DNA from 3 places in the Desulfobacula toluolica Tol2 genome. Region 2 is predicted to be linked to each of the others. Evidence: riboswitches for the same ligand, from Rfam matches in the RefSeq annotation. Region 2 holds a riboswitch; each other region holds the start of a gene.
The links. Region 2 has a riboswitch for cobalamin ahead of TOL2_RS18235 (sirohydrochlorin cobaltochelatase). Riboswitches for the same ligand answer to the same signal wherever they lie in the genome.

Region 1 (8,084 bases), 1.8 Mb from region 2:
GGTCCCGGAATTATCACCTCGAGAAAGGAAGTTTGATTGGCTTTTTGCAATCCTGGCATAGGCATCAGCAGCACTTTTTGCATATGCAATGCCTGCCGGATCACTTTTGGGACCAACTATATAAAACTCATTAGATCCGATAAGAACTCTTTTAATGGCCCAGCCGTCTTTAACAGCCTGTTTTTCAGCAGCAGGCGCATGAACCATAGCAATATCCACTTTTTTATTTTTGAGAAGCTCTAAAGATTTACCCGACCCTGCCTTTATCCAGCACATGGATGTGTTGTGTTCTCTGTTAAATACTTCGGCAAGCTCTTTTAGCAAACCCAGTTCACCAGGACTGCCGGTAGCCAATTTAACTGAAAGAATTCCATTTCCATAGGTTGCTTTGCAGGTATCTGCTTGGCAGATTCCAGCCAGAATTAAAACAAATAAAATCAATAAGAATCCCAATTTTATTTTTTTTGAAATTTTCATTTTATTATTCCTTTATCTTGTTTGTATTCAAGGAAATTTCAGCCTCCCGTCCTCACAGCTAAAAATAGCCTAATAGTTATATTATTGGTTTGTATTTGTCAATATATTCACCAATATTAAAAATATTGCAGCTTAAAGAGACTTATAATAACCAAAAACATCTTAAAAAGAGTTTGAGCCAATTGCAATTAGAAAAAGAATTTATTGGGAATGGTTATGAATTTATTTGAAGTTGCAGAAAATAAAAAAATCAAGCACCTTAACTCAAATATGGCAGCCTCTTCTGCAATCAAGTTCAGGAGCTTGGAAAATAAGATATGCTTTATATATATTTTAAAGGATGATATTGCTCAGGAGAGTCTTTGATAGTCCGTCCAGCAAAAGGGCAAAACTGCCGTTACTGTCTGTGGAAACCCATGGAACAAGAGTTCTGGCGCTTCTCTCAATGTCGGTCATAAACGGCAGGTTGCAAAGATGGTTTACATCAATGGTGAGGTTCTGCTTTGCCACCTGTTGAATCCTTTTTACAGGTTCAAGGGCTGCATTTGCATCATTTGTCTTGTTTACAATGATGTGGGGGAAAAAACCTGAGATGGCCTGATTAACAATACCCAGTCCTGACGGACATTCCTGTTTGATTTTTGCCCTGAAAACATTCATGTCTGATACCCCTCTCCCATTTTGAGGCAGGGTCATGTCCTGGATAAGATTTTTTAAAACACCGGTTGTTTCTCCTGAATAATCCGACTCTGGCCCAAACAAACGATTCAGTTTTCGATATAAAGCCACTTTGATGAATGTATAGGCGTCCAGATATGAGGCAGGATCGCATGTTGTCATCACAACACCCTGATCTGCTGCAAGAAAAAAATCAAGCATATTATAGGAGGTATCACCTCCCAAATCAATGACAACACAATCGGCATCAATTGTTTTTATCGCTTTCAACAATTTGAGTTTTCGGGCAAACGGAATATTACCGGCTCCCAGCCTGCCGCTGTCACCGCCGATCAGGTAAGGGCCGAAATCAGTTTTTTCCATGATATCTGAGATGGCAAGCTCTTTTTTATCAAAAAAATCATTGATATTCTTTTTTATACGGGTTTTGCCAAGATACAGGTGCAGATTAGCCCCTCCCAGATCCAGATCCACGGCAACTGTTTTCAGTCCTTTGTTGGACAGGGAAACGCTCAGATTGGCTGTGACCAGACTTTTTCCTATACCGCCCTTTGCTCCGCCTACAGCAATAACAACCGGTCGCTTTTGAGGTTTATTCTCCGGCTGTTTTACATCTGTAGGCCTGTCATCATGGACTCTTTGCGACAGATACTCATAAGATTTTTTTATTTTGATGAAACGTTCTTTTCTTTTCAGGATCATTTCTTCTGTTTCATTGCCATGAAGATCCGGATGGTACAGCTTTGCTTTTTCCCTGAATGCTTTTTTAATCATGTTGCGGTCGAGACTGACAATAAAAGCATTATCCCTTGCATGGATGGGAGAAAAAAGATAAGCACATGCTATTTGAAGCTTGTGCAGTTCATGATCCATCTGTTCCAACTCCGTACTCACAGGTTAACATTCCAACGCACCGAACCAATAAGGTCATATGCTAAATTTATCAGCAATCGCAATAGAATAATTCAGCAATTTTAATACAAGCTGTACAAAAAATCAATCACTGCTGCAGTCCCAAATCCACCGCATATTTTTTTAAGACCTGTCCAAAGGCAAATCAGTGGATTTGGAAAAAACAAAACCCTTGACTTCCTGAAAACCATCCACTATGAGTTGTCATTAATAATAATTACGGCAGAAGCCGTGTGCCATGCCGGCGACAACGCTGGAAACAAGAAATTTACCGTCACAATGGCGGTTGCAGCATAACGTAATATAATAAAAGGCCACGAAGGTCAGCCTGTTTTAAGACAGGGATGAATCTTTGTGGCCTTTTTTTTTGTTTAAAACGCTAAAGCAACAAAGGAAAAAAAATTATGAACGTACAGGAAATCATGAACAGCAATGATTTTAAGCAATGCGTGTCATTTCACGGACATGTCTGTCCAGGGGTGTCCATCGGCTATAAGGCAGCCAAAGCAGGTATGGCATGGCTTAAAGAAAACCGATCCGAAGATGAAGAAATCATCGCCATTGTCGAAACAAACGCCTGTTCAGCTGACGCGGTACAGGTTCTGACAGGTTGCACCTTTGGAAAGGGAAATTTTATTCACAAGGATTACGGAAAAATGGTACTGACCCTGCTCAGCCGCAACTCAGGCAAAGGCGTCCGGGTCGCGGTAAAAGCGGGCACAAGCGGGCTTGCCCCGGAACACATGGAACTGATCCGGAAAATGATTGATGGAAAATTGACTGATACCGAGCAGGAACAGTTCCAGGAACTTCATCTTCAAAAAAGCATGTCGATTCTGGAAACCCCGGACCAAGAACTGTTTACAATCAGAGAAACCTCCATGGAACTGCCGCAAAAGGCGCGCATTGAACCTTCCGAACCTTGTTCGCGCTGCAAAGAACCGGTCATGAAATCCAAGCTGAAAGATGTGGACGGCCAAATGGTATGCCAAGACTGCTGTAACTGACACAGTTCAACCCCCGGCCGTGATGGCCGGGGGTCTTTTATGGATTGACAAAATAACGCCCGGAAAGGTATAACCTTTTTTAAGGTATCAAGGTGCCGGGATTGCCGATACGGCCTTCCCGAGGTTAAAAGGAAAGACGGTGCAAATCCGTCACATGCCAGCCGTTGCCGTGATCGGGGACAAAAACTGCAATATGTCACTCTGTTTAAAAGGGGAAGACGCAGTGATTAGGATGATCCGTAAGTCGGAAAGCCTGCCTTAATACTGATTTACAGGATTCTTTGCTGGAACAAGATCCTTTTGAATAAAATTATGATTATTAATCAGTGATTATTCAGGAGATCTATTATGTCCCAGACAATTAACAGGGAATTCGGAACAATTATCACCCGCCTTATCCAAAAAAAAAATCTCACCCGAAATGAGGCAAAACAAGCGTTTGTTTGTGTTTTAAACAATACAGTCACCGACATGCACCAGGGTGCTTTCCTGGCAGCGTTGACCGCCAAAGGCGAAACCAAAGAAGAAGTGGCAGGTTCCTGGGAGGCCATTTATGATCTTGACACAACCAAAGTAAAATTAAACCATGAGATCAAAACCGTTGACAACAGCGGCACTGGAATGGACACCTTTAAAACATTCAATATCAGCACTGCCGCCTCCATTATTGCGGCTGCAGGCGGCATCCCCATGGCAAGGCACGGTGCCCGGGCCATCACATCCGTGTGCGGAACCGTTGACATGGCAGAGGCCCTGGGTGTTGATGTGGAATGCACGGCTGATATTGTTGCCAAAAGCATTGAAACCGTAAGTCTTGGCCTGTTTAACGGCATGAGCCCCCATATTCACCCCATGGCATTGGGCCGCATCCTGTCTCAAATCTATTTCGGGTCCACACTTAACATTGCCGCATCCCTTGCCAACCCGGCCCTGCCGTCCATCGGAGTAAGGGGCGTATATTCAAGGGAAATGATCCGGCCTGTGTCAGATGTCATGCAGGAAATAGGCTATCAAAATGCCATTGTTCTGCACGGTTCCATTGAAGACTCAGACAAGGGCATGGATGAAGCCTCGGTCTGCGGAATCACCCATTGCGCGCAAATCCAGGAAAATAAAAAAACAAACGAATTTACCATTGACCCTAAAAAACTGGGCCTTGCCGTGAAAAACCATACGGAACTGTCGCCTGAACAAGACATTGAAACCGAATCAAAACGTTTTGCCGCCCTGATCAACAACCAGGAAAACAGTGCCAGGAAAGACGCGGCACTGCTCAATGCAGGCCTGATTTTCCTTGCTGCAAGAAAAGCCAAAGATGTGGAAGATGGAATCCAACAGGCAACAAAACTTCTGGAAGCAGGAACAGCATTTGAAACCCTGGAAAACTGGGTAAAAGCCCAGAATACAGATCCCAAAAAAGGACTAAAAAAACTTCACCGCCTAATGCAATAAAACGGACGCAATAAAACTGATGCAATAAAAAGGGAATAATAAAATGGAACTTTTGATTATCAAATCCGGTAAAGACTATATCCGGTTCAAAGATGACGATTACCTGTTGGTCAAGCTTGAAAAAGCCAGCGTCTTCACTTTTGAGCAGATGGACCTTGTCCGGCAGCATGAATCATGTCTCAAAGAAAACGGATTTAACAATGTATGCATAAAAAAACTCGTTCTGACGGAAGAGGAGTTATAACATGAAAATGGTGTTAACCGGCCTTGGCAAACTTGAAATCGACCCTGCCGAACAACTGACACCCCCCCCTGAAAAAGGGTATGTCCAAACCCGTGTCCTTTGCTGTGCCATCTGCCGTACCGATGCCAAAATGTGGGAACAGGGCCACAGGGATCTTGTTCTGCCAAGGGTTTTAGGGCATGAAATCGTGGTCGCGGATCAAACCGGTCAACGCTTTGTTGTCTGGCCCGGAAAAAGCTGTGGCACCTGCACCTTTTGTCAAACCGGCCGGGAAAACCTTTGCCAGGAGATGAAAATCACCGGGTTCCATACGGACGGCGGATTTGCCGACCATGCCGTCCTGCCAAAAGACAGCCTGATTCCCATCCCTGATGATCTGGCCTTCCATGCGGCCTGTTTTGCAGAGCCTGTCGGGTGCGTGATCAATGCCTTTGAAAAATTATCCGTCAGGCAAAATGACAGAATACTGATCTACGGGTCCGGCACCATGGGGCTGATCACAGCGCTTTATGCCCGGCATCTGGGGCTTGTGCCCCAAGTCCTTGAAAAAAATGAAACAAAAATAGCCCATATTGCCCCCTTTGTTGCAGCCACCGGCATTGCCTGCAACAAAGACACCCATGAGAGCGAATTTGAACTGGTGATCAATACCTGCGGGGATTTTATTGCCTTTTGCCAAGGCATTGCCAAGGTGGGCAAAGCCGGACAGATTTGCTTTTTCAGCGGAATTTCAAAAAATGAACATATTGAAACCAACCTGCTCAACCTGATTCATTACAAGGAGGCTGTGGTCTCAGGTGTCTACGGCATGACACGGGCTCATATGAAAAAAGCAGTGCCGTTCATGCAGGCCCATGAAAAAGAGCTGAATCTGCTGATAGAAGCCATTGTTGCCCCGCAAAAAGCGCCGGACCTCATGGCAGAGGTGCTGTCTGGAAAACACTTGAAATATATCCTTGATTTCAGCCTTGCATCAAACTCGCCAACCATTAAAACCCCGCAAAAAAGCCATACCCCGGACTTAAGGCTCAATGAGCTTGCACCCCAAAGCCTGTGCAAAAAAGTAATTGAACAAATCACCCCCCTGCCAAACCACCTGCTGGCAGCCGCCACCGCCAAAATAGATGAAAAAACAAAACCCCTGGGCGCACTGGGCCGTATCGAAGATCTGGCCATCCAAATGAGCCTGATCCAGGACAGTCTGAACCCTGAAATCAGGCGCAAAAATCTGTTTGTGTTTGCCGGGGATCACGGGATTTGCGAGGAAGGCGTATCCGCCTATCCTTCCGAGGTAACAGCCCAGATGGTGGACAACTTTTTAAACGGCGGTGCTGCCATCAATGTGTTGTGCCGTCACCACAGCATAGAGATGAAAGTGGTGGACATGGGCGTCATCCGTGAATTTACCCCCCATCCCGGACTGATCATTAAAAAAGTGGCCAACGGAACAAAAAACTTTGCCATTGAAAATGCCATGACACGCCAACAGGTGATCCATGCCCTGGAAAACGGCATGACAACCTTTCTTGACGCCTATGAACAAAACCCCATTGACATTGTAGGCGTCGGAGAAATGGGCATAGGCAACACCACACCTGCTTCCGCCATCATTTGTGTCATCACCGGGCTTTCACCAGCCCAGGCCACGGGAAGGGGAACCGGCATTGACGACAAGGGTCTTGCCCACAAAACAGAAGTCATTGAACGGGTTCTGGCCTTTCATACCATTGATCCGTCCAACGGGTTTGAGATCCTTCAAAAAATAGGCGGGTTTGAAATCGCGGGCATTGCCGGGGCAATTCTGGCTGCTGCCTCCAAAAAAACCGCAGTGGTTCTGGACGGGGTAATTTCAACGGCGGCAGGACTTGTGGCCTATGCCATCAACCCGAGCATCCGAGGTTATCTTATCTCCGGTCACAAATCTGCGGAACAGTCCCAGAAAGCGGCACTCTCCCACATGGACCTTGTCCCCCTGATTGATTTCAACATGCGGCTGGGAGAAGGCACAGGAGCTGCAATTGCCATTGACATGGCCGAGACAGCCTGTAAAATCATGACCCAGATGGCCTCCTTTGACGAGGCACAGATCGCGAGATCTTCCATCAAATAATTTGATGGGATCATGATTTTTCCGGTTTCACCAGGTTAAAATCCGATAGAATGGCGTAAAGGTTAAACTTAGATGCACTGTCTGTTAAGCTCAGCTAAACATGATCCTTATTTGTTTCCATCAATTTCAGATTGACTCACCAGAACTTTCCAATACCCTGCTTTAGCAGATCCGACCCGGTCAATAAACCCTGCTTCACACAATTTTCGAATGGCCCTCTGAGTGGCTGAGTCGGACTTTTGGATCTTTTTGACAATTTCAGGAATCGTCAGGTGTGGTTCTCTGGATAAAATTTTCAGTATCTGCACCAGCGTTTTCCCCGACATTTTCCCCGGCGTTTTCCCCGGCGTTTTGGAAACTCCTTCCAGGTCGCCTGACCGTATATCCAATAATTCGACCCTGAAAAAATCCCCGGTCTCACTGATTTTGCAGGTCGCCGTCTTTAATTCGTTGAGTTTTTTCCTGATACGGATAAACCCGGTTCCATATTTTTCAATATCCCCGGTCAGGTAAAAGGCTTCGGCCAGAAGCTTGTTCCGGATGGAAGAAACATAATCATCTTTTTCCAGGGCTTTGAGAGTAAGATTGCCGAACAAGGTTCCCGGATTTGAAAAAATAATCCGGTTATCAAAAGCGAGCTTATCACGTTATAGTCTTCAGAGGCCTAAAAGACAGGATTTATAGACATAATCAACACTTAATTATTTACCATAGATATCTAAATCAGGATAGAGTTTAACAATACATTCTTTACATATACCGTGGCTAAACTCGGCCTCTGAATGCCTCCGTATATATTCCTCAATTTGACTCCAATTTCCTTTATCATCACGAATTTTTTTACAGGATGAGCAGATTGGAATAAGTCCTTTTAAAGTTTTAATCTCATCTTTTGTTTTTTGGAGTTCTATCTGTTTTTCTTTGTAATCTGTTATATCCAACCATGACACAATTCCTGCAACGGTTGTCCCATTCTCATCCTTTATGGGAGAAGCTGAAGCAAGAGCCCAGCGGTACTCTCCATTATCCAACTCTACTATGACTTCTTCATTGCTAATAATTTCATCGTTCAATATTGCCCTTGCAAGAGGCATTTCTTCATTTTTCATTGGTGTTCCATCAGGAAACAAATCTTTCCATGAAAGGACGTATTCTTTCAAAGCGATATTATCTAATGGTGCATCTGTTTTTCCACGAAAGATAC
Region 2 (8,084 bases):
TAACGGAAACAATACTTCCTTTTTTGCCAAAATCAGGGGCAATTCCCCCGGCTGCACGGATAATCCGGGTTTGAAAGGAATCTGTGCCAGGAGTCATGATCGTATTTTTGCCCATGAGCCGTATGACGCGTTTGTGTTTTAAATGATTAATTTTAGCTAATTTTTGTTTTATATGATTCAGTTCTGCCTTGTTTTTTTTAATGATCTTTTGAGCTGCTTGTTCGCGGTTAAATATTTTTCCTAAAACCTCTATATTTTTATAAGCACTTTCAATGGTTGTTGTATCAAAAATAAATATTTTGCATTCAGTGTTTTGAAATTTTTCAATGATATCTTGGTGGAGGGTGGAAAGGATTATCATATCCGGTTTTGCAGTTTTAATTTTATCAATGGACGGCAGAAAAAAACCGCCTATTATTTGTTTGTCAAAAGCTCCGGCAAGTGTGATATCGTGGTAGGTGATGGCGTGGATATGCTCTTTTGCCCCTATCTCAAAAATAATTTGGGTGGCTGAGGGCACAAGGCTGATAACCTTATGCGGAGTTTTAAAAATTTTTAAATGATTTCCTTTAGAATCTATGACACTTACAGGATATGCAGCAACTGATGTTGTACAGATTATGAAAAGCAAGGCGGATATTAAAAGAAAAGGGTTGAACTTTAATCTTTTTTTGTTTTGTATGAGCATAACTTCCTTGGGATCGTGAATTGAATTTATGGAACCTGTGGGGACCAGAACCAATGAGCGGCAGGCTTGTGCTATTGTTTGTCTGCCAACATTTTGATCATAAAAAAGAATTTGAACAAAATGCCAATCATGCAAGCCTGACCCATCTCAATGGTCTGTGTTTTGATCAAACTCTAAAAATGTGCCATTACATCTTTTAAGTGCCCGACCCAGATATCAATCATATTGTCGTATTCAGCTGTTCCTTTAAGGACAACTTCACAGTTGATGCCTTGTTTTTCAAGAATTGATTTCCATGAATCATCTTCTTCTCCTGCCATATCATTTCTGGCATGGTCTCCGGCAACCGACATAAAAGGTATGAGATGAACTTTTTTTATCTTTTTTTCCTTTAACATGGTTGCTATGTCATCTATGGTTGGAGAACCTTCAACAGTGCCAACAAATATGTTGGCATCTTTTCTCTGAAGATGAAACATCAGGGCCGCATAAAAAGCATTTGAAGGGTGAGGCGTTCCATGGCCCATCAGAACAACCGCTTCATTTTTCTTTCTTTTAGCAGGTATGTTTTCAATAATGGCATGCGTTACAGCTTCCATATCCTGATGACTGGAAAGAAGCGGAGATCCAATCATTATTTTTTCAATACCGCCCGCCATATTGTTGAACGCATATGCCGTATGCAAAAGGTCATTAAACTCTTCTCCCCGGATTGTGTGAAGAGATTGAACCGCCACATGGGTAAATCCCTGATCCATCATTTTTGCAAGCGCTACTGCGACAGAGTCAAGTTGTTTTCCCTGTTTTGCCAGCTTGTTTCTGATGATGGAAGAGGTGAATGCCCATTGAACAGGAATATTTGCAAATTCTTTTTTTACTCTTTTATCAATGTTCTCAAATGAAACCTGGGCTTCAGGAATACTGGAACCAAATGCAACCAGCAGAATACCTTTTTTCACAGCTTTGTGATGACCATGACCTGATGCCACAGCAATTGAAGGAAATAGCAGAAAAATTAGAAATAAGGTTAAAATTTGTTTTTTCATGTTTGCCTCTTAAAATTAAATAATTAAATTCAATGGTCCAAGGCAATAAAAAACCCCTGGACCGTTTATTTCAAATGATCCGGGGCATCCCTTTTTTTTCCTCAAGATCTTATTGTAATTCTCTTTTCCACGGAGAATACATACAATGTACCAGGCAGGTCTTCTGACTTTTGGATCATCCTGATCGCTTTGCCTTCCCATCTGTTTTGCAACTGACAGTGGCTTAAGTAAAGCTTTAGTCCCCAATTACAGCGGCGGGCCCGTCCCTGATTTCCACAGGCGTTCCCTTTTAAGCAGTTAAAGCACCTGAAACATAGTCTTAATATTTAGAACTGTTCTAAAAGTCAACTCTAAACTTGAATTTTAAAAAGAATCTCAATTGGAGAATGAACGAAGAACAAATATATCAGCTTCAGGGTCATAGGCTGCAGGATAAGTTTGAATGAATTCAAGGATGGCACGATCATCAGATTCGGTCAGCAGACAAAAAACGTAAAATCTGAAGGCATAAAACACATCAACATCAGGATCGGTTAACACCTTATCCAAAGATTGATCAGCAATCAGGGTGTCAGTAAGATTGAAGACATATTGTATCTCATTTTTCAAAAGAAACCGCATTATTTTGACGTTAACTGAATGGGTGGGTATATATTGACGAATAGATTCCAGGAAAAAGGAGACAGCATATAGTCTTGCTGAAACACAGTGCTTTTGTTTGCATAACTTCAAATGGCCGGCTATTTTTTTTAAAAACAAATTTTTATTTTTTTTAGATAATTTTTTAAAACAGGTGGTTGCCAGAAACCGTTGTTTTAACTTTTTCATTATCGACGGTGTCATTTTCTTTCGTTGACATCTTGCCTTTTCTTCAAATATGGACAGAAATTCTTTCAGGCTTCTCATGCCTGGCGGTGTCAACTGGTCAGTTCCGTTGTCAAGAATAACAGATTCGATTTGTACGTCCAGCAAAGCGGACAGGTGGCATCGACTTTTATTTAGATCATAGCCTTCCAGGGGTTTGAAATAGTCCACAAGCAGGGCTTGGCGGCCGGTTTTTTTAACTGGGAAAAAGCGTGTATTTGATGTAACAGGAATTTTTTTGTGGCCAAACGGGTACAATGCGCTGGTAAAGCAGGGAATAATGATAAAAGCACCGTCCGGAGTGATTTCCGTGCCGTATCCGTCAGTGATTGAGGGTTTTATGCTGATAAAATCTTCGTCCAGTCCTGCGGGGATCAGCAGCTCTTCAAGATCGTGCTGTTTGCTTATGGGTGTGTCGATTTCTTGTTCTATTTGTTTGATGCGCTTTTTGTTTTTTGAGGTGATGCTGACCGAAAGGTTTGAATGGTTTTTTAACAGCAGTTTTAATAAGTGCCGCTTCCCTTTTGGAACTTTTGTTAATAGACTGTATTCAAGCGGTAATTTTTTCAAGTACTCAATGATATCAGGCAAGGCTTTATCGCCCGCTGTCCAGTCAAGAGGGTCGGATGCGCCGTAAAGGGAAATTTCATCATTTTTTTGGTCTGCCATATGGTTGAGGATCGTCAGTATGGCATTAAAGGAGAAGTGACGCCTGACCTTGGGCAAGGCCCATTCATTGCAACGTCTGCAAAAATTGCTGCATCCCGATGTCAATTGAAAAGTCATGGCTGTTTGAAACAAGAGATTTTTTTGGCAAGGTTTTAAATCAAGTTTTGTTTCCCATGTTTGAAAATTCACATGACCGATAGAGTCGGAAGAGTGCTTGATCGAAGCCAGAATCATTTTTTTAAGGCAGTCATGATTTTTTTTGATTTCTGAAGAGCAATGCTTGAACAGAGCATGTTTGAATTTTTTGAAAATAGTTTGTATCTGGTTCAGGCGTTTTTCAAAATTTTCACTGAATTCTGACTGGTTTTGTGCAAGTTTGAGAATATCCATGAAGATAAGTTCGGCAGCTTGAAAATTTTTTTCATACAAGGACGCCAGAAATTCATTTTTTTTTTGTTCCAGCAAGCAATCTTTGGTTGTGAAAGCCTGGATTTTAATGTCGTTGTTTAGTAAAATCATATCATTTGTTTTGAGTCCGTGTTACGGCACTCTAAAGCACCATGAATAAAACAGGGGAGTTTTATTGAAAAAACTCCCCTGTTTTGAGATCAATATCGGTTATGATATCTTAAGATTATTATGTTTTAAGACTATCCGTGAACTTCTTCTTTAACTTGAGTTGCCAGTTTGTAAAGAATCGTTATAACCAGAAAGCCTGTGGCATATATCCCAAGGGTAATCATGATTTCAGGTCCTGTGGGGCCATACTCTGTTACATGGTGCAAAGGAGATGGTACAAACCCGCCTGAGATCATTCCCAATCCCTTATCAATCCACGCACCGAAAAAGATCATGGCGCAGGAGACAGGTAACAGGGTTTTGTTGGTTCTTAATTTTGGAAGCAAAAGGAAAATTGCTCCTGTTCCCATGAGGATCAGGCTGGTCCACATCCATGGTACAAGTGCCGTATATCCGTGATATCCAAAGAGCAGATACTGGATATGGACTTTATGTCCCGGAATCTTGGAATAGTAAACAACAAAGACTTCACACAAAAAGAAGAACAGATTGGCAATAATTGCCCAGCAGACAATTTTTGATAAAGTCTGCATTGCATCCCAGCCCGGATCAAACTTGGTGTATTTTCTGATAATATAACAAAGAATGATCAAAAAGGCCGGCCCTGCAGCAAAAGCCGATGCAAGAAACCTGGGTGCTAAAATGGCTGTCAGCCAGAATCCACGACCAGGAAGACCACAATACAGGTATGCTGTTACCGTATGAATACCAATGGCAAAGGGAATGGAAAGATAAATCAAGGGTTTTGTCCAGAACGGCGGTTCCACCTGATTTCTTTCCGCTTCAAGCACTTTCCAGCCAATGACAATGTTTAAAAACAGATACCCGTTCAGAACAAGCATGTCATAGAACAGCATTGATTTGGGTGAAGGGTATAATAATACGTTCAGCATACGGGTGGGCTGACCTAAATCCACAACAATGAAAAGAAGGCACATGATCAGAGCCCCAACAGCCAGAAATTCTCCTAAAATGGTAATTCTGTGAAATTTTTCATAATTATGAAGATAATAGGGGATAACAACCATAACACCTCCTGCGGCAACACCCACAAGAAATGTAAAGTTGGCAATATAAAATCCCCATGATACATCCCGGCTCATGCCGGTGATCATAAGTCCGTTTATGAACTGGTCAATATAAACAATCGTGCCTGCTCCTATTACTATGAGCAGTAAGACTATCCATAACCAGTAATTTTTACTTCCTTTGATAGCTATTTCAAGCATACTCGCTCCTTTTACATGACATAGTAAACAGAGGGTTCCGTACCCAGGGACTGTTTACGTCTGATTGTATAATGTTCATTCAAAAGTGCGCGAACTTCAGATTCCGGATCTTCAAGGTCTCCAACCACAATTGCACCTTTAGAGGCTTCCACGCAATGCGGTTGTTCCCCTTTTGCCAGCCGTTCAGCACAGAAATTACATTTTTCCACAACCCCTTTTGTCCGGGTTGGGAAATCAAGATCAGTTTCTTCAATAAACGGTCTTGGGTCTCTGAAATTAAAGCTTCTGGCTCCAAACGGGCAGGCAGCCATGCAAAAACGGCATCCGATGCAGCGGTGGTAGTCCATCAGAACAATCCCGTCTTCTCTTTTGAAAGTCGCCTGTGTCGGGCATGCTTGAACACAAGGTGCATTTTTGCAATGGTTACAGGTCACAAGAAAAGGAAGGTGATGGAATTTCTCAGCAAGAAATTCATCTTCTTTGTCTGGAAAAGCGTTGTGGAATTCTTCTTCCCATATCCATTTGATTTCCTGCTTGTGATTGACCGGCCGTGTTTTTGGAAATTTTTCTTCATTCACTTCATGGTTTAAATTTGGAACATTATGGGATTTGTGACATGCCTCAACAATACTTTCAGCGACCTCATCCGTAATCTTGTTGGTATCAATAACCATGCCCCAGCGATGGGCTTGCAGCGCTTCTGAGTTTTTCACCGCATGGGCTGTACCTTGAGAATCAGATGAAGCAAAGTTAATTGCCGGAGAAGCACCTAATCCAATGGCAGCAATACCTGCTACTTTAAGAAAGCTTCTTCTGCTTTTTTTCATCATTCAATCTCCTTGGGGTTTGTGTGACAATCCCAGCAATAGGGATCAACTGAAGCATAAGTATGACAGGAGTCACAAAATTTTGCTTTATCTTCATGACAGCCAAGACATGAATTTTCACCAGTGGACAGACTCATATTAAATGAATTGCCGTTGACGGCATTGTATTGTCTGTCTGCATCCCTAACCACCGAATCTCTCCATTCGTCCAGAAGGGACATGTGATTGGCTCTCATGTCATATTTGTCCAGCACGCATTTTTTTTCGGTTTTGGCTTTTCCCACCAGTTCAGGCTCAGGTGCTGCCTGGGTTTCTGTAATGATATTAAACCAGAACGGTGAGAGTACGGCCAGGACAAATATAACAAGCCCTGTGATGATCAAATTTTTATTCATCGTCTTCCTCCTCCTCAAAGCCTGGCAATGGTTCAAATCTCAGGTCTTCTGTTCTTTTCTTTTCGCCCGGCAGGATCAAGGCATTTCCTACAAGCTCATGGATGCCAACAACATCCACGCCCGGAACCCAGTAGTCCATCAGGGTTGGGAGTGCTGCCCTGTCAATAGCGCATATGGTTCCCAGGCTGTTAACACCGAATTTTTCATGAACATATTTAACAGCATTGGCCCTTGGCAGTCCACCGGCCATTCTCAGTTCAATATTTTCACCGGCATTCAGACCAGCGCCTGAACCGCAGCAGAAGGTCAGCTCACGAATCGTGTTTGGCGGCATTTCATAAAACTGGTCACAACAGTTCTCGATAATATATCGGGGTTCATCCAGAAGGCCCATGCCCCTGGCAGGGTTGCATGAATCATGAAAGGTCATGACACGATTTGAATTTCTGCTCTTATCAAGTTCAAGTTTTCCGTGTTTGATAAGATCTGCCGTGAACTCTGTGATATGAACCATTTTTGTGGATTTTGCATTTTCAAATTTGGTGCCTGTAATAGGATTAACTGGCTCTTCAAGGAAGTCGGCAGGGCCATTCATGGTGTCCATATATTGATTGATGACACGCCACATATGACCGCATTCACCGCCCAGAATCCATTTGACACCCAAACGTTTGGCTTCTGCAAACATCTTGGCGTTCAAGCGTTTCATGGTTTCATGGGAGGTAAAGAAACCAAAATTGCCGCCTTCTGATGCATATGTACTCCAGGTTACATCCAGGCCGTATTTATCTTTGAGATATTTGAACAGAATCATGTATCCCTGACATGTATATGTGCCAGGATCAGCAAAGACATCTCCAGAAGGAGTTATGAAAAGAATATCCGCCCCTTTTTTATTCATTTGGGGTTCAACATTAACACCTGTAACATCTTCAATATCTTCAACAAAGAAATCAATCATGTCTTTAAAAGCATGGGGCTGGATGCCCAGATGATTACCCGTTTGGTAGCAATTTGAAACAGGTGTTGCAATCCAGTCGATGTTCAGACCGATAAGGTTTAACAACTCCCGGCCCATGATGGTGATTTCAGCCGTGTCAATTCCATAAGGGCAGAAAACAGAGCAGCGTCTGCATTCCGTACATTGGAAAAAATAGTACCACCATTCCTTGAGTACATCAATGGTCAGGGGTCTGGCTCCGGCCAGTGCGCTTCCGCCTGGAACTTTTTTTAAAATTTTTCCTGCAGTTGTAAAATCATTTCTGTATACAGACCTTAAAAGCTCGGCTCTCAAGACAGGCATATTTTTTGGGTCACCGGTTCCAAGAAAAAAGTGACATTTATCAGCACATGCGCCGCAGCGTACACAGATATCCATGAATACCTTGAATGTACGAAATCTTTCCAGGCGTTCCTTTATTCCCTGGTGAAGAATTTCCTGCCAGTTTTCCGGCAGTTTCCAGTCATCATCCAGGGGATTCCACGGCCTTGCGTTGGGAAGACCCAAGGTTTCTACACTTTTGTAGTTTGATGCATAGCAATACATTCCCGGTCTGATCTGGACCGAAGTATCCATCCAATTGCCCGGACCTTTATCTGATCTCGGGCTGAAGTCTATTTTATCTAATAATTCATCCGATTTGATTTCGTCAGACATTTATTACTCCTTCTTATCCACTGGCAGGCCAGCTTCAATCATTTTTTCTCTGAAGTGATCTTCATACTGTGCATAGGTATGAATATCAACATCATAGTTCCAGGGGTTAATATGTCTTTTTGCACGCGTA
Region 3 (8,084 bases), 650 kb from region 2:
AATCGGAATCTTCAGGGCCATTGGGTTCAGAAGGGGGCATATCATGCAGATTATTTTACTCGAAGCCCTGCTGCTGGGGATCATTGGCGGTATCCTGGGATTTGGCCTCGGGAATTTGATTGCCTGCAGCATAATTCCAATAGTGATCAAAGACGGGGGATTTGCCGGAATCAATTTGTCTCTTGGAATCATCTCCATCCTCATGGCCGTGGCTTTAAGTCTTCTGGCAAGCCTTTACCCCGCATTTAAAGCCAGCAACATGGACCCTAGTCAAGCATTAAGAGCCCTTTAAAACAGAAAGGAAATCAACATGACACAGATTAATCATTTGATCGAGATTCACGAATTAAAAAAAACATATCAAAGTGGCGACACAAATGTGGATGCCATAAAACAGATGAATTTTTTTATTGACGATCAAGAGTTTGTCACTCTCATGGGACAGTCCGGTTCAGGCAAGAGTACATTGTTGTCCATTATGGGGGGGCTCAATCATCCGACACAGGGAAAGGTTCTTGTGGATTCCCTTGACCTTTATGATTTAACCGCAGAACAGCGGGCGGATTTCAGGAGTGAATATATTGGATTTATTTTTCAGTCTTTTCAGCTTATTCCCTATCTGACTGTGCTGGAAAACGTCAAACTTCCCATGGCTGTCACGGGCCTGAAAAAAAATATCAAACATCAGATGGCCGTAGAGGTCATTGACCGGGTGGGTCTTGGATCAAAAGCCCTTCGCCTGCCGGATCAGCTGTCAGGAGGAGAACAGGAACGGGTGGCCATTGCAAGGGCCATTGTAAACAAGCCCCCCATTATCCTGGCGGATGAACCCACGGGAAATCTGGATTCAAAAACCGCCAAAGAGATCATGATGCTGTTGCAATCTTTGAACACTGACGGGCATACCGTTATTGTGGTGACCCATAACTCGGATATGGAAGCCTATGCAACCAGAAATATCAGGGTCATGGACGGGGAATGTTTTGTTGCGTGCAAACCCAAATAAAATACCAGGTCGCCTTTAGCATCTTGTCTGGCTTTAGCTCCTTGTCTGGCTTTATAAAACAAAATCAACCTAACCCAATATATCAACTTAAACAAATATACAATTCAATTATAATGCCAAAATGCCTGTTATCTTATCTTTCAAGTGTTTTATGGAAAAAGGTTTATCAAGCACGCTGGTAAAACCGTAACAATTGATTTCTTTTTCATCCATATCGTCAGGGTATTCAGTAATTAAAACGCCCTTGATATCGGGATCTATTTTTTTGAGTTCTTCCATGGTTGAAAATTCGCCCTGCCCTTTCCTGATATCAAAATCAAGCAAAGCAATATCAATTTTTTTATCACCGGCTTTAGCTGTTTTACAAATTCCAATGGCCTGATTACGGTTAGATGCGACAAGCGTTTTATATCCCAGGTGCCTCAACATCTGGGATATGGCATCCAAGAGCAATTCATCCTCATCCATGACCAGCACCCAAATATTGGTTTTATTCAAAACCGGTTTGGCCTGATGTTCAAAATTTTTATCATGCTTGATCTCCAACCCTTTTTGATTGAAAACCGGCAGGATAATATTAAAAATGGTTCCTTTATTCAAGGTTGATTCAACATTAATATGGCCGCCATGCCTTGTGATGATTGTCCAGGCAACACTCAGGCCAAGGCCTTTGCTTTTCCGGTTGTCCATGTGTTTGGTTGTAAAGTATGGATTAAAGACCATATCCAGATTCTCTCCGGGTATGCCGCAGCCTGAATCAGAAATAAAAATGGAAATTTGGGGATTTTTAGGACGGTGGTCCAGGTATCTTACGATAATATCAATTTTGCCGGCACCCTTCATTGCTTCAACCGAATTTTGAAGCATATTTTCAATTGCAACCTTTAACTGATCCGGATCTGCATAAAAGGGAACGGGAATGCTCTCCGGTTCAAAAGAAAAAATGACCGTCTCCGGGTAAAAATTATTTTCAAGGATCTGCCTGATCAATATTTCAATATCCGTCTTTTCCTTTAACGGTTTGGAACCTTTTCCAAACAAAACAAGCTTTGACGATATCCCTTTTGCCTGCATAACGCCTTTTTCGGCGTTTTCCAGATATTCTTGCGTTTCACTGTCAAGAGAACCCATCTGGGCCAGATTGATATTACCGATAATCGCGGTAAGGGTATTGTTAAAATCGTGGGCAACCCCACCGGCAAAGGTGCTGATACTTTTAAGTTTTCTTGATGTCTCAATTGTTTTATCAAATTCCCGGAATAATTTTTCGTGTTCTTTTTTGTCTGTGATATCAAATGCCGTTTCAAGGCGGACGATTCTATTGTCAGGCCACTCAATGGCTTTGTCAATAATCCTGTACCAGCGGTTATTGAGTGTGTTGCAAAATTCCCATTCATATGCTTCATCCGGTTTTCCATCGGGATGAACAAGTCTTTTGTTGGTGCAAAAAGAACAGACCCCTGTCTGATTTTTCTGGATAACCTGCCAGCATTTTTGTCCTTCAAGTACCACTGAATCATCATATCCCAATGTCTGTTTTAATTTTTTATTGGTATAGATCAATTCATGGGTCTGCATATCCGATACAAATACGATTGACTCCATTGAATCAAGTATAGCCCTGAAAATATCAACATCTTTTTCAATATTCTTTTTTGGTATGATTTGATCGTTTATCTGATTATATTTTTTTTCCATAATGCTCCCTGCTATATTCCCAATCGGCTTAAACAGACAGGAAAATTTTCAGGCGATAAGCGCCGATATTAATTTTATATATCAAAAAATCGCATTGTCATAAATTTTTCTATAACTGCCACGGGCAGACTTGGTATTTCATCCTGGTTTGCCCACAACAAAGATTGAAAGCCTCTGTATGAATTTTTTAAGACTTTCATATAAAATCATCTGGATTTTAATTAAAACCAAGTTTATACTCTGTATAAAAAAAATACAATCAGTAAAAACCCTTAATTTCAATAAATAATTTTCAATATTCCCAAAAAAGTTATGCTTAAAAATTTGGCTATATTTATTTTGCATGGGATTTTTTATAAAATCATTACGATTTCAAGATAGCAGAAGAGACGATATGCGCCTGAAAAAACAGTTTGCCCAGTGAAAATTCATGCATATATTATGAAATGACAGATTCTAACAGCAACCCAAAAATCATGGAGACATAACTATGACAACCCTGAATAGAATTTCAGCAGTTGATGCAAAAACAAGGGTGGATTCTGGTCTGTCCTTGCTGGTTTGCATCTATGACGATGAAAAATTTCATTCCCAGGCCCACCTTGAAGGTGCCATTCCCATGAGTGAATTTTTAAAATTAAAACCTGATCTTGGCAAAGACACGGACATTATTTTTTACTGAGGCTGAGTAGATGATAAGTCTTCGGCAGGTCTTGCCGTACAATACACAAAAGAAGGTTACACCAATGTCAGGTTTCTTGACAAAGGAATCAATGGATGGAAAGAAGCGGGATTTAATGTTCTTTAATTGCATACCCTGCCATGGCGATTTTGCCATGGCAGGGTATGCAATTCCTATTGGATTTAACTGATTTCAGAACGCATCAACCAAATCAACCGGTAACCCAAAATCATCAACTTCTAATACCTATTGGACATCATTGATTCCCACTTCTTCAAAAGTTTTGATGTCTGCAAGAATTCTTGTGGAAAGATCCAGAAGTTCCATACACAAGGCAGCACCGGTTCCTTCCCCTAATCTGAATTTCAAATCAATCAAGGGTTCAAGCCCCAGTCGTTTGTGCATGAACCGATGACCTGTTTCCACGGATTTATGACTGACAAAAAGATAATTTTTTGCCGCAGGTGCAAGTTCGCAGGCAATCAAAGCACCTGCAGTAGAGATAAACCCGTCGCAGATAACCGGAATGCCCCTGGCGGCAGCGCCCAGGACGAGGCCTGCAAGCCCGCCGATCTCAAGTCCCCCGACTTTTGACAACACGTCAACAGGATCATGGGGATCAGGCTTATGAAGGGCAAGGCCTTTTTTGATGACATTAATCTTATTTTTCAAGCTCTTATCATCAATACCGGTCCCGCGGCCCGTAAGTTTTTCAACTTCAATTCCGGAAAAGGCGGCAATAATGGCGGAAGAAGGTGTTGTGTTGCCGATCCCCATATCGCCGGTTCCCAACAGATCAACCGGCTCCAGAGCCTCAAGTTCATTTACGATTTCAATGCCTGCTTCAATAGACAAAATAGCCTCTGCCCGTGTCATGGCAGGTTCTTTTGTGAAATTGGCGGTCCCGTATCTGACTTTTTTATGAAAGATGGGCAGGTCCGGTGCAAAATCATGATTTACCCCTATATCAGCCGCTTTAACAATAGCACCCGCATGTTTTCCAATGACATTGACCGATGCCCCGTTATTGGCAAAATTATAGACCATCTGGGGGGTGACGTCAGCCGGGAAAAGACTGACCCCTTCCTGGGTAACCCCGTGATCTCCCGCACAGGTAATGATCCGTTTATTTGAAAGATTAACATTAATGGTGCCTTTTATTGCGGCAAGCCTTGCTGAGATATCTTCCATGATGCCAAGACTTCCAACCGGCTTGGCCTGATTTGCCAGCCGTTCTTTTGCCGAATGAAATGCATCCTCATCAAGTGTTTCATCAATGGATAAAATAGTCTGATCTAATAAGCTCATAATACTTACCTCTTGTCTGTAATATCCTTCTCAAATATTTCCATGCCTTTTTTCATGGCACAAAAATCCCCGCACATGGTGCAGGTTTCTTGTTGGGCAGGCGCACGTTCCTCACGGGTTTTTCTGGCAATTTCAGGGAATAACAGATATTTTTCCAGATCATTCCATCTCATGTCCCGTCTTGCCATGGCAGCCTGTTTTTCATTTTCCCGCCGGTCAGGGTATTTGGAAATATCCCCGATACGGGCTGCAAGCCGAGTGGCCCTCACGCCTTCTCTCACGTCATTGACATCCGGCAGGGCAAGATGTTCGGCAGGAGTGATATAACAGATCAGATCCGCGCCAAACCGGGCGGAACTTGCCGCACCAATGGCGGCGGTGATATGATCGTATCCTGCGCCGGTATCGCAGGGGATGGGGCCTAAAACATAATAAGGCGCATTGCCGGACATGCGTTTTTCCAGCATGATATTGCCTTCAATTTCGTCCAGGGGGACATGGCCCGGTCCTTCCACCATCATCTGGCAGCCCTGATTCCGACCGATTTCCGCCAGTTCGCAGTTGATGATCATTTCAGCCATCTGGGCACGGTCATGGCTGTCATGGATGGCACCGGCCCTGATCCCGTTGCCTAAGGAAAGAACGGCATCATATTTTTTCATCAACGCACACACACGGTCAAACTGCTCATACAAGGGGTTCTCTTTTTTATTGATATCCATCCAGGCCACCATATAGGTTCCGCCCTTGGATGCCAGACCGCCATAACGAAATCCCTGTTTTCTTAAGCGTTCAATGGTGTACTGGTTGATCCCGCAATGAATGGCCATAAAGCTCAAGCCGTCATCCAATTGCTTTTCAATCAGGTCAAACAGGTATTCAGGATCTAATTTTGCCGGATTTTTGTATTTGCGGATGGCTTCTTTAAATGCCTGGTACAACGGCACATTGCCCACAGCAAGATCGGTATTGGCCAGAACCGTTTGCCTTACGTTATCAAGATCCCCGGCGGCAGACAATTCCATTAAGGTGTCAGCCCCTTCTTCCTGGGCAGCCTCTGCCTTTGCCACCTCAAGATTAACATCACAGATATCTGAAGAGGTTCCAATGGAAGCGTTCACCTTGGTGCGCAGGCCGGTTCCAATTCCGGTAACCTTTTGCCCGGGGCGCTTGGGATTACAGGGGATAACAATTTCACCCTTTGCCACATGATCTAAAATAAAGGATTCAGACAGCCCTTCGGTCCGGGCTATAATTTGCATCTGTTTTGTGATGGTGCCCTGACGGGCATGCTCAAGCTGTGTTGTCATAGTTTCCTCGCTATAAAATCTCCTGTAAAACCCAAAAAAAGCTTTGCAAGAGATGAGTTCTTACAAAACCTTTTACCATCAGATTCTACAATGATTTTTACCTGGCTCGTCTTCTGACTTCCGGCATTAAACCTGTTTTTTTAGCCTTCCCGTTTTCACAGTGGCCTTTACAAAAAAAAACAGATGTTTCCGGTTACAGCGGCGGGACCGTCACGGAGTTTCACCGTGTTCCGTTTGCCAAGGCAACCAACAAAATATGAACACTTTTTATAGAATACGGCAGATGAAGTCAATATTTTACAAAAAAAATAATTTACTTTATTTCTGCTGGACTTGATAAAATGCCCATGTCATATAAAAGAGTGGGGTCTTCATTGAACAACAAAAGGGTCTTGTTGTGGATATGACAAATTTTTAAGCTGAACTGGAAAAAATCTCGCCAAGTCAACATAAAAAAAACAATTAATCATCATTTTTTATCAACCAGCCAAGGAGGAAAAAATGGGGAAATTATTAAGGGTTAACACCCAAAACAAAACCTTTGGGTTTGAACAAGTTCCCAAAGCTTATGCAGGTCTTGGGGGCCGGGCGCTCACATCCAAAATGATTCTGGATGAAGTGCCTGCAACCTGTCACCCGCTTGGAAAAGCAAACAAATTAATCTTTGCACCCGGCATTATGTCCGGATCTCCTGCCGCAGATTCAGGACGGCTTTCAGCAGGAGCCAAATCGCCTCTTACAGGCGGCATCAAAGAGAGCAACGCAGGCGGACTTGTTTCACAGAAACTGGCCAAACTGGGGATCACCGCCCTTGTTCTGGAAGGCAAACCCCAAACAGAGGGTTACAGCATCATTGTCATCAATAAGGATGAAGTTGAAATCCTTGATGCAGGCCATCTTGCGGGCAAGGGCAATTATGAGGTCATGGAAAATCTATGGCAAAAATATGGCAAATCAGTTGGAGTCTTAAGCATTGGCCAGGCAGGCGAACAATGTTTGAAGGGCGCAAGCATCCAGCAGGCCGACATGAACGGGAGACCGGGACGTGCCCACGGCAGAGGCGGTTTGGGAGCGGTTATGGGGGCAAAAAGAATCAAAGCCATTGTCGTGGATGATAAGGGTGCAGGACGTCTTGAAATAAAAGATCCGGATGCCTTTAAAGCAGCCAATAAAAAATGGGTGGACATGCTCAGAAAACATCCGGTTACAGGACAAGGCCTTCCCGCACTTGGTACGGCAGTATTGGTAAATGTCATCAATGAAGCAGGCACCCTGCCAACAAAAAATTTCAGGTCAGGCCGGTTTGAGCATGCCCAGGACATCAGTGGGGAAAAAATGGCACAAAACATTGAGCAAAGAGGGGGTATTACAACAGAGCCCTGCCATCCGGGTTGTGTGATCAGATGCTCCAATGTTTACCATGACAAGAAAGGCAAATATCTCACCTCCGGGTTTGAATATGAAACCATCTGGGCATTTGGTGCCCACACCACCATCAGGGAGCTGGATGATATTGCCATGCTGGACAGGATGTGTGATGACTTCGGTCTTGATACCATTGAAACGGGAGTTGCCATCGGCATTGCCATGGAAGGCGGCATGATTCCATGGGGAGACGGCAAGGCTGCCATAGATCTTCTGTCCAAAGTCGGAACGGCTGCACCAGAGGGTAAAATCATTGGAAACGGCGCTTTGTTCACAGGAGACGCCCTGGGCGTGGACAGAGTTCCCGTGGTAAAAAAACAGGCATTCCCGGCCTATGACCCGAGAGCATGCAAAGGGGTTGGGGTCACCTATGCCACAACGCCAATGGGTGCGGATCATACGGCAGGCTATGGGGTTACAGCCAATATCCTGGGCGTGGGAGGCACTATTGATCCTCTTAAAAAAGAGGGTAATGTTGAATTGTCACAGGGGCTTCAAATCGCAACAGCTGCCATTGATGCAGCCGGGCTTTGCCTATTTGTTGCTTTTGCCGTTCTTGACAACGAAGACGGGCTTCCAACCATCGTGGAGATGATCAATGCACAGCATGGCCTTTCTCTAACACCGGATGATGTTCTGGAACTTGGAAAATCAA

Region 1: another riboswitch for cobalamin. It lies ahead of trpD (anthranilate phosphoribosyltransferase); the one in region 2 lies ahead of TOL2_RS18235 (sirohydrochlorin cobaltochelatase).
Region 3: another riboswitch for cobalamin. It lies ahead of thiC (phosphomethylpyrimidine synthase ThiC); the one in region 2 lies ahead of TOL2_RS18235 (sirohydrochlorin cobaltochelatase).

The regions. Positions count from the first base shown of each region.
Region 1 is NC_018645.1:644,647-652,730, reverse strand. Features, by position in the region: gene TOL2_RS02960 (substrate-binding domain-containing protein) at 1-477, opposite strand, end outside; gene TOL2_RS23375 (nucleotide-binding protein) at 811-2,049, opposite strand; gene TOL2_RS02950 (FmdE family protein) at 2,472-3,074, shown strand; cobalamin riboswitch at 3,148-3,349, shown strand; gene trpD (anthranilate phosphoribosyltransferase) at 3,423-4,526, shown strand; gene TOL2_RS02940 (hypothetical protein) at 4,570-4,770, shown strand; gene cobT (nicotinate-nucleotide--dimethylbenzimidazole phosphoribosyltransferase) at 4,772-6,880, shown strand; gene TOL2_RS02930 (ATP-binding protein) at 6,988-7,500, opposite strand; gene TOL2_RS23365 (PAS domain-containing protein) at 7,582-8,084, opposite strand, start outside.
Region 2 is NC_018645.1:3,995,031-4,003,114, reverse strand. Features, by position in the region: gene TOL2_RS23830 (adenosylcobinamide amidohydrolase) at 1-688, opposite strand, end outside; gene TOL2_RS18235 (sirohydrochlorin cobaltochelatase) at 862-1,734, opposite strand; cobalamin riboswitch at 1,871-2,059, opposite strand; gene TOL2_RS18225 (hypothetical protein) at 2,110-3,786, opposite strand; gene dsrP (sulfate reduction electron transfer complex DsrMKJOP subunit DsrP) at 3,918-5,075, opposite strand; gene dsrO (sulfate reduction electron transfer complex DsrMKJOP subunit DsrO) at 5,087-5,905, opposite strand; gene dsrJ (sulfate reduction electron transfer complex DsrMKJOP subunit DsrJ) at 5,902-6,297, opposite strand; gene dsrK (sulfate reduction electron transfer complex DsrMKJOP subunit DsrK) at 6,290-7,954, opposite strand; gene dsrM (sulfate reduction electron transfer complex DsrMKJOP subunit DsrM) at 7,958-8,084, opposite strand, start outside.
Region 3 is NC_018645.1:4,644,167-4,652,250, forward strand. Features, by position in the region: gene TOL2_RS21090 (ABC transporter permease) at 1-292, shown strand, start outside; gene TOL2_RS21095 (ABC transporter ATP-binding protein) at 311-1,006, shown strand; gene TOL2_RS21100 (hybrid sensor histidine kinase/response regulator) at 1,115-2,704, opposite strand; gene TOL2_RS21110 (apurinic/apyrimidinic endonuclease family protein) at 3,195-3,386, shown strand; gene cobT (nicotinate-nucleotide--dimethylbenzimidazole phosphoribosyltransferase) at 3,633-4,694, opposite strand; gene thiC (phosphomethylpyrimidine synthase ThiC) at 4,700-6,004, opposite strand; cobalamin riboswitch at 6,091-6,270, opposite strand; gene TOL2_RS21130 (aldehyde ferredoxin oxidoreductase family protein) at 6,506-8,084, shown strand, end outside.